Regions from separate parts of the Mesorhizobium sp. M0045 genome, predicted to be linked through region 2. Evidence: riboswitches for the same ligand, from Rfam matches in the RefSeq annotation. Region 2 holds a riboswitch; the other holds the start of a gene.
The links. Region 2 has a riboswitch for S-adenosylmethionine ahead of NKJ72_RS03870 (O-succinylhomoserine sulfhydrylase). Riboswitches for the same ligand answer to the same signal wherever they lie in the genome.
Positions count from the first base shown of each region.

Region 1: another riboswitch for S-adenosylmethionine. It lies ahead of metX (homoserine O-acetyltransferase MetX); the one in region 2 lies ahead of NKJ72_RS03870 (O-succinylhomoserine sulfhydrylase).

Region 1 is NZ_JAMYUY010000003.1:211,997-218,973, forward strand. It holds gene NKJ72_RS06040 (SDR family NAD(P)-dependent oxidoreductase) at 1-117, opposite strand, end outside; partial or broken gene NKJ72_RS06045 (DUF1330 domain-containing protein) at 389-706, shown strand; gene metW (methionine biosynthesis protein MetW) at 735-1,349, opposite strand; gene metX (homoserine O-acetyltransferase MetX) at 1,465-2,634, opposite strand; SAM riboswitch at 2,730-2,807, opposite strand; gene hisC (histidinol-phosphate transaminase) at 2,946-4,055, shown strand; gene NKJ72_RS06065 (prephenate/arogenate dehydrogenase family protein) at 4,062-4,997, shown strand; gene NKJ72_RS06070 (DUF2125 domain-containing protein) at 5,029-6,030, opposite strand; gene NKJ72_RS06075 (gamma-glutamylcyclotransferase) at 6,145-6,678, shown strand; gene NKJ72_RS06080 (MDR/zinc-dependent alcohol dehydrogenase-like family protein) at 6,725-6,977, opposite strand, start outside.
Region 2 is NZ_JAMYUY010000002.1:231,910-238,886, forward strand. It holds gene mmsA (multiple monosaccharide ABC transporter ATP-binding protein) at 1-560, shown strand, start outside; gene mmsB (multiple monosaccharide ABC transporter permease) at 557-1,849, shown strand; gene araD1 (AraD1 family protein) at 2,041-3,033, shown strand; gene NKJ72_RS03860 (hypothetical protein) at 3,060-3,512, shown strand; gene NKJ72_RS03865 (2'-deoxycytidine 5'-triphosphate deaminase) at 3,529-4,623, opposite strand; SAM riboswitch at 4,759-4,836, shown strand; gene NKJ72_RS03870 (O-succinylhomoserine sulfhydrylase) at 4,907-6,097, shown strand; gene NKJ72_RS03875 (glycosyltransferase) at 6,133-6,977, opposite strand, start outside.

The DNA.
Region 1 (6,977 bases), on a different contig from region 2:
TCCGCGGGCGACGGCCAGCACCGTCGCTCTCTCGTTGAGGGCGGCCTCCGCGATGGAGCGGCCGACCCCACGGCTGCCTCCGACAACTACAACATTCTGACCTTGCAACGATCCCATGGATCACCTCTCTGTTCCCGGCCGCCGGACCATCCAGGCGCCCTCATCGACAAGGACAGCGCAGGGGGGTGGAAATCATCGGTGCCAGGGGGAAATATTTTTCAGGTGACAGCAGGGCTCGCGCACGGCCCTGTTCGGGGCAGCAACGGCAGAGGCGCGTCGGTTTGTATTCAGGGTCATTACCGCGGGGGTAATCGACCAACGCGCAAGGTCTCGGCAAACTGCTCCCATCAAGCCGGTTGTCCGGCTTCGACCACCAGGGAGTACAGCCATGACCGCCTACGCCGTCGCGCATATGCGCCAGGTCACGCCGGGGCCGCAGATCGTCGAGTACCTGCACAAGATCGATGCCACGCTGGAGCCGTTTGGCGGGCGCTTCATCGTGCATGGCAGCGAGGTGGAAGTCGTTGAAAACACCTGGCCGGGCCACCTCGTCATGATCGAATTTCCAGACATGCAGCAGGTGCGTGCATGGTACCGCTCGCCCGCCTATCAGGAGATCTTGCCGCTGCGCACCGAGAATTCTCAGTCCGACGTGGTCCTGGTCGATGGCGTCCAGCACCCGCACAAGGCCACCGACGTTCTCGAAGAAGGGGACGATCTGCGACGATTGGCTCTTATCGTTTCAGCAGGAATACCGCTTGCTGGCCGAAAAAGTTCCAGAACCACCAAGGCATGGAGAAGCCGATCCGCTGGCCGTTGGCGTCGAGCGCGGTTGCCTTTTCCACCGTCGCGCCAAGCTCGTCGCACAGATTGACGAAGTCGCGAATGGTGCAGAAATGGATGTTGGGGGTGTCATACCAGGAATAGGGTAGGTCCTTGGTCACCGGCATGCGGCCGTTGAACAGCAGCGAAAAGCGCACCCGCCAGTGACCGAAATTCGGGAATGAGACGATGGCGCGGTTGCCTATCCTGAGCAGTTCGTCGAGCACCAATTTCGGATTGCGGGTCGCCTGCAAGGTCTGCGACAAAACGACAAAGTCGAAGCCCTTATCGGGATAGAATTGGAGATCCTTGTCGGCATCGCCCTGGATGACCGACAGGCCGCGCGCCACGCATTCGTTGACGCCGCGCTGCGACAGTTCCAGCCCGCGACCGTCGACCTTCTTGGTCGCCTGCAGCAATTCGAGCAGCAGGCCGTCGCCGGAACCGACGTCCAGTACCCGCGACTGCGGCGGGATGAGATCGGCGACGACCTCGAGGTCGACGCGCTGGGCGCGGTTGACGCTCATGGGCTCGCCTTCTGCCTGGCGCATGATCCTGATCCGAAAAGTCTGCAACTTTTCGGGGTCATGCGCTGATGCCTGGCGCGTGATCCTGATCCGAAAAGTCTGCAGCTTTTCGGGGTCATGCGCCGAGCCCTCTGGCCCGCGCCGCCGAGGCGATGAAGCCTTTGATGGCGGCAAACAGTTCCGGCTCGTCGAGCAGGAAGGCGTCGTGGCCACGGTCGGTCTCGATCTCGACGAACGATACCGAGGCGCCGGCCGCGTTCAGCGCGTGCACGACCGAGCGGCTCTCCTCGGTTGGGAACAGCCAGTCGCTGGTGAACGAAACCAGGCAGAAGCGCGTCTTGGTGCCGGCGAAGGCATCGGCCAGCCGGCCGCCATGGTCGGCGGCGAGATCGAAATAGTCCATCGCCCGGGTCATGTAGAGATAGGAGTTGGCATCGAAGCGATCGACGAAGGTCATGCCCTGATGGCGCAGATAGCTCTCGATCTGGAAGTCGGCATCGAAGCCGAAGGTCAGCGCTTCGCGGTCCTGCAGGTTGCGGCCGAACTTGCGGTGCAGCGCTGCTTCCGACAGATAGGTGATGTGAGCGGCCATGCGCGCCACCGCCAGCCCCTTTTCCGGCCGCTTGCCGTGCTCGAAATATTTGCCGCCATGCCAGTCCGGGTCGGCCATCACTGCCTGCCTGCCGACCTCGTGGAAAGCGATGTTCTGCGAAGAATGGCGGGCGCCGGTGGCGATCGGCAGCGCCGAGAAGACGCGCTCGGGATAGCTCGAGGCCCATTGCAGCACCTGCATGCCGCCCATCGAGCCGCCCAGCACGCTGAACAGCTGTTCGATACCGAAATGCTCGACCAGCATCAGCTGCGCGCGCACCATGTCGCGGATGGTGATGATCGGCAGGTCGAGCCCGTAGGGCTTGGCGGTGGCGGGATTGGTCGAGGCGGGGCCGGTGGAGCCGAGACAGCCGCCGATGACGTTGGACGAGATGACGAAGAAACGATCGGTGTCGATGATCTTGCCGGGGCCGATCAGCACTTCCCACCAGCCCGGCTTGCCGGTCACGGGATTGGTGTTGGCGACATGCTGGTCGCCGGTCAGCGCATGGCAGACGAGGATGGCGTTGGAGCGCTCGTCGTTGAGCGTGCCATAGGTCTGGTAGGCGATCTGGAACGGCGACAGCAGCGTGCCGGCGTCGAGCTTGAGCGGCTTGTCGGCGCCGAAACGCAACACCGGGCTCGACGGCTGGTCGGCCTCGTTGTTGGTTTTTCGCGCGCGCAAAGCGACCATCACATCTCCTTGCCCGGCCTTCAGTTGTCCACCGCCGGTCTGGGCAACAACCAGCCAGGGCAACAAAAAACCGGCCATGCCTTCGCAAAGCCGGTTACAAGATGCAAACGGCCCTTTAGCAAGTTGTTTAACGTGGCTGCAAGCCGACCGGCCAAATCACCACGGGACTTTCGCTGCTCTTCTAGGACCGACGCATGGCTTCGTCAACGGCAAGTTCTTGATCCCGAATTGCCGCCCCTCGACATTCCGGGCCACGGCCTGTATTTCCGCTGCGGCCTCCGGATGGAGGCAATCTCGACGGATTTCATGGAATGAGCCAGATACCGGATCAGACACGTCCAAGGCCCCGCGCCGGCATCATGGACATCGAAGCCTATGTGCCCGGCAAGAGCGCGGCGCCTGAAGGTGTCGCCAACGTCCATAAATTGTCGTCGAACGAGAACCCGCTCGGCCCTTCGCCAAAGGCGATAGAGGCCGCGCGCGCGGTCGCCGACAAGCTCGCGGTCTATCCCGACGGCAGCGCCAGGCGCCTGAGGGAAGCGATCGCCGAGGTGCACGGGCTCAACCCGGCGAACATCGTCTGTTCCAACGGCTCCGACGAGATTCTGGGCCTGCTGGCGCAGACCTACCTCGCGCCCGGCGACGAAGCGATCATCACCGAACACGGCTTCATGGTCTACAAGATCTACATACAGTCGGCCGGTGCCGTCCCGGTGACGGTCAAGGAGACCGATGAACGCGCCGATATCGATGCGATCCTCGCCGCGGTGACGCCGCGCACCAGGGTCATCTTCCTTGCCAATCCAAACAATCCAACCGGCACCTACGTGCCGTTCCAGGAGGTGCGCCGCCTGCATGCCGGCCTGCCGCGAAACGTGCTTCTGGTGCTGGATGCAGCTTACGCCGAATATGTCCGGCGCAACGATTATGAAGCCGGCGTCGAGTTGGTGGGCAGCGCGGAAAACGTGGTCATGACCCGCACTTTCTCCAAATTGGGCCTGGGCGGGGCGCGGATCGGCTGGATGTATGCGCCAATGCATATCATCGACGCGATCAACCGCGTGCGCGGACCCTTCAACGTCAATGCGACGGCTATCGAGGCCGGTATCGCGGCGATCCGCGACCGCGGCCATATCGAGCGCAGCGTGGCGCATAACGAGACCTGGCTGGCATGGCTGACCGAGCAATTAAGCGGGCTTGGTCTGCGGGTGACGCCGAGTGTCGGCAATTTCATCCTTATCCACTTTCCCGAGGACAAAAAGCATTCGGCGGCGGCCGCCGATGACTACCTCAGTGCGCGCGGCTACATATTGCGGCGCGTTTCCGGCTACGGTTTTCCGAACGCGCTGCGCATGAGCATCGGCACCGAAGAGGCCAACTGCGGCGTTGTCGCAGCACTCGCGACATTCCTGAAAAGCTAGAACACCATGACCTCACCGATGTTCGAAAAGATCGCGCTGGTCGGCATCGGCCTGATCGGCTCGTCGCTGGCGCGCGTCATCCGCCGTGAGGGGCTCGCCGGCCAAGTCGCGATTTCAACGCGCAGCGAAGCGACGCTGGCGCGGGCGAGCCTACTCGCCCTCGGCGACACCTACACGATGGATGCGAAAGAGGCGGTTCGCGATGCCGATCTGGTCGTCGTTTCGGTGCCGGTCGGCTCTTCGGGTACCGTCGCCGCGGAAATCGCGCCGACGCTGAAGAAGGGCGCCATCCTTACCGATGTCGGCTCGACCAAGGCATCGGTGATCGCGCAGATGCAGCCGCATGTGCCTGATGGCGTGCACTTCATTCCCGGCCATCCTTTGGCCGGCACCGAAAAGTCGGGACCAGATGCCGGTTTTGCGGAACTGTTCGAGAACCGCTGGTGCATCTTCACGCCGCTGCCCGGCACCGATCCCGCGGCACTGGAAAGGCTCTCGGAATTCTGGCGCCGCTGCGGCTCCAACATCGACACGATGGACCCGCAGCATCATGACATGACGCTGGCCATCGTTTCGCACCTGCCGCACATCATCGCCTATAACATCGTCGGTACCGCCGACGATCTGGAGTCGGTGACCAAGTCCGAGGTCATCAAATACTCGGCTTCCGGCTTTCGCGACTTCACCCGTCTCGCGGCGTCCGACCCGACCATGTGGCGTGACGTCTGCCTGCACAACAAGGACGCCATCCTCGAAATGCTGGCGCGATTCTCGGAAGATCTGTCCTCGCTGCAGCGGGCGATCCGCTGGGGCGACGGCGAAAAGCTGTTCGACCTGTTCACCCGCACCCGCGCCGTCCGCCGCTCGATCATCGAGGCCGGCCAGGACATCGACGTACCGGATTTCGGTCGCCAGGCAGTCGAACACCCGCCGAAGGGATAAGCCGCGGCAGGCCGATCGCAGTCCCGACCGCCTAGTCAAGCGGCTTGATCTTGCCGAGCGGGATGAAGCCGAGCGAGGCCTTGCCCCTGACGATCTTCAGCGGCATCGACGGCTGGTTGCCGAGCAGCGCCAGTCCGGCAAAGCCGGTTTGGATCTCTTTCTTCTGCTCGGGGATGGCGGTGGCAAGGATCGCCGCCACGGCCTTTGGATCATTGAGCTTGATCGTCAGATCGGCATTTATGAGACCGTCGTCATCGACCGACAGCGGTCCGGAAACGGTGATGCGCGCAGTTCCGGACGACAGATCGAGCTCGTGGATTTCGGCCGCGAGGCCGCGCAGGCTCTTCGAGTTTGCCTTGATCAGCGTCACGCCGTTCTTCAGCGTCACATCGCCGCTGCCATCGAGCGGCGGCAAGACGCGCCCGTCGATGGCCGCCGCGTCGATTTCGAGATCGGTGAAATTGCCGGCATAGTCGATGTCCGGGCCGTTTGGGCGCAATTGCCCGCTGGCAGTTCCGGCGCTGAACAGCGAGACGGGATCGGCATCGTCTGCCGGATCGGTCTGGCCGGACAGGCCTTCTGCCTGCAGCGAGAGGCGTCTCGGCAGCGGCCAGGACAGCTTCATGTCGGCCCGCAGATCATCCCAGTCGATCCAGAGCGGGGTCATGCCGGGAACGGAGGTCCTGAGTGGCCCCCTGAGCTCGGCGGCAGGCGACAGAAGCCGCGTGATCTGGGTGGCAGCGTTGATCTTGCCTGTCGATGCCGCGACGTTGCGGCTGTCGTCCTCGTAAGCCAGACTGTCGCAGGAAAGGGTGAAGCTGAAGGGATAGCCGCTGACCGCGAGATTGGCACAGTCGGCCTTGATGCCCTTGTCATCGAGATCGGCGACCGCCTTGTCGGTGGCGCTCTCGACCAGATCCGCCAGGTAGAACCAGCCCGCGCTGTAGATGCCGAACAGCACGAGAATGAAAGCGGCAAGCCACAACAGGCGGCGACGCTGGCTGGGCGGCGGGCGCTCGTCACTTGACGTCATGCTGCGGCTTTCGTTAACGCGGGTGGCACGGGCGGGCTGTCGCTTGCGGCAACAACAGGTAGACGGACTGAAACACCACCGGTGGAGTGGCTCGTCACAATCAGGCTTGGCGATATGGGCGATTTTTGGGTTTTTGGCTACGGCTCACTGATCTGGCGGCCGGGATTCGCGCATGTCGAGACGCGGCGTGCCCGCCTGCATGGCTACCGCCGTTCGCTCTGTGTCTATTCTTTCGTGCATCGCGGCACGCGCGAACGGCCGGGCCTGGTGCTCGGACTCGACCGCGGCGGCTCCTGCATCGGGCTGGCGTTCCGGGTCCCAGGCGAGCTGCGCAACGAGGCCATCACCTATCTGCGCGAACGCGAGCTGGTCACCAACGTCTATCTCGAACGTGTGCTCAGCGTTCGCCTCGACAAGAGTGAAACGGATGGGAGCGGGACGGTCGAAGCCATCGCCTATGTCGTGGACCGCAGCCACGAGCAATATGCCGGTGCGCTCGACCCGGCCGAGGCGGCGGCCGTCGTTCGCGGCGCCGTTGGCCAGTCGGGGAGGAATGAGGATTACGTGCTCAGCACGCTGGAGCACCTCGAAGCACTGGGTATAAGCGATCATTGGCTGGAAGACGTGACGAGACGGATCACGACATAGCGCCTTTTATCGCGTTACCATGATGTTTTCGGTGTCGTGACGCGGGCTACATCCTGAAAATCTGTTTACCAAGATCGGCGCGATCCAGGCTGTTTGCCACCGCAAGCTTGAACTCGGTCAGCGCGTGGAGACCGCCGACAGGAACGTGGAAGCCCGGCTGGCCAAAGATGTCGATGATCTCGCGTAGGACAGGCCGGTCGGCTTCGGCCGGTGGTGAAAAGAAATAGCGATAAATATTCGCCCTGATCTCGACACCGCTCAGCAAGACATCGAAATTGTGCAGTTCGAAGCGCTCGGCA
Region 2 (6,977 bases):
GCAAGCCGATCGACGTCTCTTCGGTGAGCAAGGCGGTGGAACACGGCATCGCCTACGTTACCGAGGACCGCAAGACTTACGGTCTCAACCTGATCGACCACATCAAGCACAACATCACGCTGGCCAATCTGCCCGGCGTATCGCGCCACGGCGTGATCGACGATTTGCGCGAGCTTTCGGTCGCCAACGATTATCGCGGCAGGACCAATATTCGCGCCTCGAGCGTCTACCAGATGACCGGCAACCTTTCTGGCGGCAATCAGCAGAAGGTGGTGCTGTCGAAATGGCTGTTCGCCAATCCGGAAGTGCTGATCCTCGACGAGCCGACACGTGGTATCGACGTCGGCGCCAAATATGAAATCTATACGATCATCGCGCGTCTCGCCTCCGAGGGTAAGGCAATCATCGTCATCTCGTCGGAAATGCCCGAACTGCTCGGCATCACCGACCGCATCTACGTCATGAACGAAGGACGCATCGTCGGCGAAATGGCGGCAAGCGACGCCAGCCAGGAAAAGATAATGCGCGCCATCGTCCGCGGAGAAGGAAAAGCATCATGAGCACCGAAAGCGCTCCCGGGCCGCAGACCGGCGTTGCCCAGGATCTACAACAGGGACCTCGCATTGCCGTCTCGGCGCTGGTCACCAATCTGCGCGAATACGGGTTGGTGCTGGCGTTGATCGCAATCATGGTGTTCTTCCAGTTCACCACGTCCGGGACGCTGTTCAAGCCGGTGAACCTCAGCAATCTCGTGCAGCAGAACAGCTTCATCATCGTGATGGCGCTGGGCATGCTTCTGGTGATCGTTTCAGGTCACATCGATCTCAGCGTCGGCTCCGTCGCCGGCTTCATCGGCGCACTGGCGGCGATGATGATGGTCATCTGGCCGCTTGGGCCATTGAGCAATCCGCTGGTGGTGTCGATCATCTGCCTGATCGTCGGTGGTGCGATCGGCGCGGCACAAGGCTACTGGATTGCCTATCACCGAATACCGAGCTTTATCGTCACGCTGGCGGGCATGCTGATCTTCCGCGGCATCTGCCAGGCGCTGCTCGGTGGCGGGTCTTCCGTGGGGCCGCTTCCAGTCGGCTTCAAGGCGCTCAGTTCCGGCTTCATTCCGGACCTGATCGGCCCATTGACGCTGATACCGCCAACCGTGAACGCCGCCGGCAAAACCATTGTCGGCAGCGGCCTCACGCTGCACCTGACGACGATCGTGATCGGCCTCGTCGCCGTGCTCGCCTATGCCTATTTCGGGCTCAGGGCACGGCGCACTCGCGAGAAGCATGGCTACGAAGCCGAGCCCTTCTCGCTGTTCGTCGTCAAGACCCTGGTGATCAGCGCGCTGGCGCTGTTTCTCGTCTACCAATTCGCCACCTATAGGGGCCTCCCAATCGTTCTCATGGTGATGGGCGTGCTGATCGCGTTGTTCGTCTTTGTTACCAAACGCATGACGATCGGCCGCCGCATCTATGCGATGGGCGGCAATGCCAAGGCAGCCCAGCTATCGGGCATCAAGACCGAACGGCTGACGTTGATGGTGTTCATCAATATGGGCGTGCTGTCGGCACTCGGCGGCCTGATTATCGCAGCGCGCCTGGGGCAGGCGGTGCCGGCGGCCGGCCTCGGCAGCGAGCTCGACGTCATCGCCGCGGTGTTCATCGGTGGCGCTTCGGCGATGGGCGGCGTCGGCCAGGTCATCGGCGCGGTGGTCGGCGGCTTCATCATGGGCGTCATGAACAACGGCATGTCGATCATGGGCGTCAATGTCGACTGGCAGCAGGTGGTCAAAGGCCTGGTGCTGCTCGGCGCCGTCGTCTTCGACGTCTACAACAAGAACAAGGCTTGAGAGGCAACCAGGAGGCATACGGGTCACATCGCGGCGCTGCCGGGCGGCGCAAAGAAGTCCCTCGAGGGACCTGATCCGCGAGCGCAATCCGGACGAAGAATTTCAATCGAGGCGCGGACAACGGTCCGAGCCGCGCTGGGCAGGGTTTGCCAAGAAAGGCACGCCAAGCCCGCAATTCAGAGAGGGTTACCATGCTGATCTCACAGATCCTCGACGACGCCGAGACGATCCGCGTCGTTGCCCGCAACGGCGGCAAGACCCGCGTCATCAACGGCGCGCGCAGCGTCTATTCGCTGGCGATGGAAGCCGCGCGCACCGGCAGCGGGCTTGTCGCCCTGATCGAGCGCAAGGGCTTCGGCGAAACCATCGATCTGGACGCAGCCTACAAGAAGGGACGACTGCTGTCGCCGATCAACCATCCCGATCCGGCGCATCTCCATCTCACCGGCACCGGGCTGACGCATCTCGGCTCCGCCGCGACCCGCGATTCCATGCACAAGAAGCTCAGCACGGACGGCGAGGAACAGCTGACCGATTCCATGAAGATGTTCCGCATGGGGCTTGAGGGTGGCAAGCCGGCGAAGGGCCAGATCGGCGTGCAGCCGGAATGGTTCTACAAGGGCAACGGCACTATGGCGGTGGCGCCCGGTGCGGCGCTTGTGTCGCCGGCCTTCGCCCAGGATGCCGGCGAGGAGCCGGAGATCGCCGGGATCTATGTGATCGGCGACGACGGCGCCCCGTTCCGCGTCGGCTTCACCCTGTCGAACGAGTTTTCCGACCACGTCACCGAGCGTGTAAACTATCTCTTCCTCGCCCATTCCAAGCTGCGCAACGCTTCGTTCGGCCCGGAGATCCTGATCGGCGACCTGCCGTCCGATATCCGCGGCGCTTCACGCATCCTGCGCGACGGCAAGCTGCTTTGGGAAAAGCCGTTCCTGTCGGGCGAGGCGAACATGTCGCACACCATTGGCAATCTCGAGCATCACCACTTCAAATACTCGGCCTTCCGCCAGCCGGGTGATGTGCATGTACACATGTTCGGCACGGCGACGCTGTCCTTCGCCGACGGCATCAGGACCGAGGCCGGTGACGTATTTGAAATCGAGGCGCAGGATTTCGGCCTGCCGCTGCGCAACCCGCTTGAAATCGAGCAGCCGGTGAAGGTGGCGGTGAAGGCGTTGTAAACTGGTGACAGAATTCAGGAACGAAAATGAACGGCCTGCGGATTGGCACTGTGTCCCTAAGTTTAGTCCTGTTCCTCGCCTTTTTCTCCCCGTCGGCTTACAGCGCCGGACAATGCAGCGCAAAATCCTATCGCGAAGCCCGGATGTCGATGACTAACCGGCTTCTGGCCACCGGCTATTCGAAATCGCAAGTGAGCTTTCTGATGCGCAACGCGGATCGCATGACGTCCGCACTCCGCGCTGACAGACTGAACGACAATGGCAGAGCCTGCGGTATCGACTCCGCCAGAGCCCATGTGCTGGGATGTCTCGGCAAGCAGTTGTTCCCCTTGCGGTCCAGCTCAAGCGCCTCACTTGACGACGAGAAGCAAACCAGAGGATTTTGGGGGAAGAAGCGATTGGCAGTGCGAGAACTGCTCTTTGTCGGTCAGTTTCATGGCTGCCTTGGCGCCGCGAAAGAATATCTGTTTCGCGGCTGACGGCTTGCGAACAAGATCATCGCGCGGCGCGGAAATGCTTGGACAGTTTCAGACCCTGCGCCTGATAGTTCGAGCCGAGATCTGTGCCGTAGAGCGCCTGCGGCCGTTTCAGCATGTGCTCGTAGACCAACCGTCCGACGATCTGGCCGTGGTCGAGGATGAACGGCACTTCGTGGCTACGCACCTCGAGCACCGCCCGGCTGCCGGTGCCGCCCGACGCCGAATGGCCGAAACCCGGGTCGAAGAAACCGGCATAATGGACGCGGAACTCGCCGACCAGCGGGTCGAAAGGCGTCATTTCGGCGGCGTAGAGTGGCGGCACATGCACCGCCTCGCGCGACACCAGAATATAGAATTCGTCCGGATCGAGCACCAGCTCGCCGGCACCGCTCTTGTAGAGCGGCTCCCAGAAATCGACGACATCGTGCGCGGCGCGCTTGTCGACGTCGACCAGGCCCGTGTGGTGCTTGCCGCGATAGCCGACCAGCCCGTCCTTGTCGCCGTCGAGATCGATCGACAGCGCGATTCCCCCGCCTGAGATGTTGGGTGGTTCGGTGGCGACCAACATTTCGGCGCGGTGCAACTCGTGCAGCTCGCTTTCCGACAAGAGCGCATTGCCGGTGCGGAACCTGATCTGCGACAGCCGCGAGCCGGTCCGCACGACGATCGGGAAAGTGCGCGGGCTGACCTCCAGATAGAGCGGGCCTTCATAGCCGGCAGCGATCTTGTCGAACTCGTGGCCACGGTCGGTCATTACCCGGGTGAAGATATCGAGCCGTCCGGTCGAGCTTTTCGGGTTGGCGGAGGCGGAAATATGGGCGGGCAGCGCCAGGCTTTCGAGCAGCGGCACGATGTAGACGCAGCCGGTTTCCAGCACGGCACCTTCGGCGAGGTTGATCTCGTGCAGCTTCAGCCGGTCGAGCTTGTCGACAACCCTGTGGTCCGGGCCGGGCAAGAAGGAAGCACGCACTCGCCATGCCTTGTCGCCGAGCCTGAGGTCAAGGCTGGCCGGCTGGATCTGATCGGCATCGAGCATGCGCGGCGACTTCAGCGCGCCCGTCTGGAACAGCGCGGAAATATCCTGATCGGGAAGAATGCCTGTCTGCCGCAAGGGTCTGGCTCCGTTCGAACGCCGGGCGAGGTCTTGTTCTGTCGCAGGTCCGACCGTGGACGCCTTTGGCACCTGCTTGGTACAACCCTCTTAATCATGCCGGCAATTGACGCAAGCGTGGCGCGGGTCTAAAGCTCGTTATCCCGTGGTGATTTGGCCGGTCGGCTTGCAGCCACGTTAAACAAGTCGCTAAAGGACCGTCGGGCCGCAAGGCCATATGGACCGGTTGCGACTTTCGCGGCCGGTTTTTTGTTGTTTGGACCAATTTTGGTGTTTGGATGGAATGATGACCAAGAAGCGCGACTGGAAGCCTCAGACCGCACTCGTGCATGCCGGGACGCTGCGTTCCGGCTTTGGCGAGACCTCCGAGGCGATGTATCTCACCCAAGGCTATGTCTACGAGACGGCGCAAGCGGCGGAGGCCCGCTTCAAGGGCGAGGAGCCGGGCTTCATCTATTCGCGCTATGCCAATCCGACGGTCGACATGTTTGAGAAACGCATGTGCGCGCTGGAAGGAGCCGAGGACGCGCGCGCCACGGCATCCGGCATGGCGGCGGTGACGGCAGCACTGCTGTGTAGCGCCAAGGCGGGCGACCATATCGTGGCGGCGCGCGCGCTGTTCGGCTCCTGCCGCTGGGTGATCGAGACGCTGGCGCCGAAATACGGCATTGAGGCAACGCTGGTCGACGGCACCGACATCGCCAATTGGGAAAAGGCGGTCAAGCCAAACACCAAACTGTTTTTCCTGGAAAGCCCTACCAATCCAACGCTGGAGGTAGTCGACATTGCCGCCGTCGCGGCACTTGCCAATTCGATCGGCGCCAGGCTGATCGTCGATAATGTCTTCGCTACGCCCTTGCAGCAGAAACCTCTGCAGCTCGGCGCCCACATCGTCGTCTATTCGGCCACGAAGCATATTGACGGCCAGGGGCGCTGTCTTGGCGGCATCGTTCTGTCGGACAAGAAATGGATCGACGAGAATCTGCATGACTATTTCCGCCACACCGGCCCAAGCCTCTCGCCCTTCAATGCCTGGACGCTGCTGAAAGGCCTGGAGACGCTGCCGCTACGCGTACGCCAGCAGACGGAAAGTGCCGGCCGCATCGCGGATTTCCTGGCCGAGCGCCCGCAAATCGCCCGCGTCATCTATCCCGGCCGCGCCGACCACCCGCAAGCGGCCGTGGTCAAGAAGCAGATGTCAGGCGGCTCGACGCTGATTTGCTTCGATGTGAAGGGCGGCAAGCAGGCGGCCTTTGCCTTCCAGAACACACTCGACGTCGTGCTGATTTCCAACAATCTCGGCGACGCCAAGAGCCTGATCACCCATCCGGCGACGACCACACACAAGAACTTGACTGATGAAGCCCGCGCCGAGCTCGGCATCGGACCGGGAACGCTCAGGCTGTCAGTCGGCCTTGAGGACGCCGACGACCTGCTCGAAGACATCGAGCAGGCACTGAGAGTTGCCGGATAAGGGCTGGCCGAACAGAGGCAGCGGGGACGTGCCGATCAGGCGCCGGACGGGGTCTCTTCCAGCTCCGCGACAGTCTTCGTCTGGATAGTCATCACGTTGCCGCGCCAGTCGATGGCGCCGCTCAGCCATCCGCGCGCCCAAATGACGGGAAGCATCAGGTCTCGTGCCATCATCGCCGGGATCGTGCGCGGCGACAGGTGCCATCCCTTGGTCGAGGCCAAGGCGCATTCCGGCAGGTAGGCCGCGACCAGCACGGCGATGGCGGTTGCCGGCAGGCTGACGCCGGCGTCAGCCGCGGCGATCAGTGCAAGCACTAGCGGCGGTGCCGCGCCGATCAGGATTTCGGGGGCAAAGAACAGTGCAAAGGTGACGCGGCGCAGCCGCGCCCAGCGCGCCTGCCGCGACCAGATCTCGCCAAGCGTGCGCCGGCCGAGCGGCTGTTCGAAGGGAGAGGCGACAAGATTGACTCGCAGTCCGAGCCCGTTGACCAGCTTGGTCGCGGCGGCGTCCTCGGCGATCTCGGCGGCAAGCGCGCGGATGCCGCCATTGGCATCGAGCATCGGCTTGTTCCACAACATGCTCTTGCCCTGGGCGAAGCCGAGGCCGAGCGCCTCTCCAGCGTACTGCCAGCGTGCCTGCAGCGTGTTGAGAAAGGCGCATTCGACCTCCCCCCAGAAGCCGTCCGGCCGCGAGCCGATCGGCGTCGAACAGACGAGGCCGGTGTCGTGCCGCCACGCCGCCATCAGGTGCTGGACGTAATCGCTTGGCATAAGCACGTTGGAATCGGCAAGGATGACCCAGCGATAATGCGCCGCCTCCCAACCCTTCACGCAATTGTTGAGTTTTGGATTGCCGCTGATGCGGTCGTCACCGATTAGAA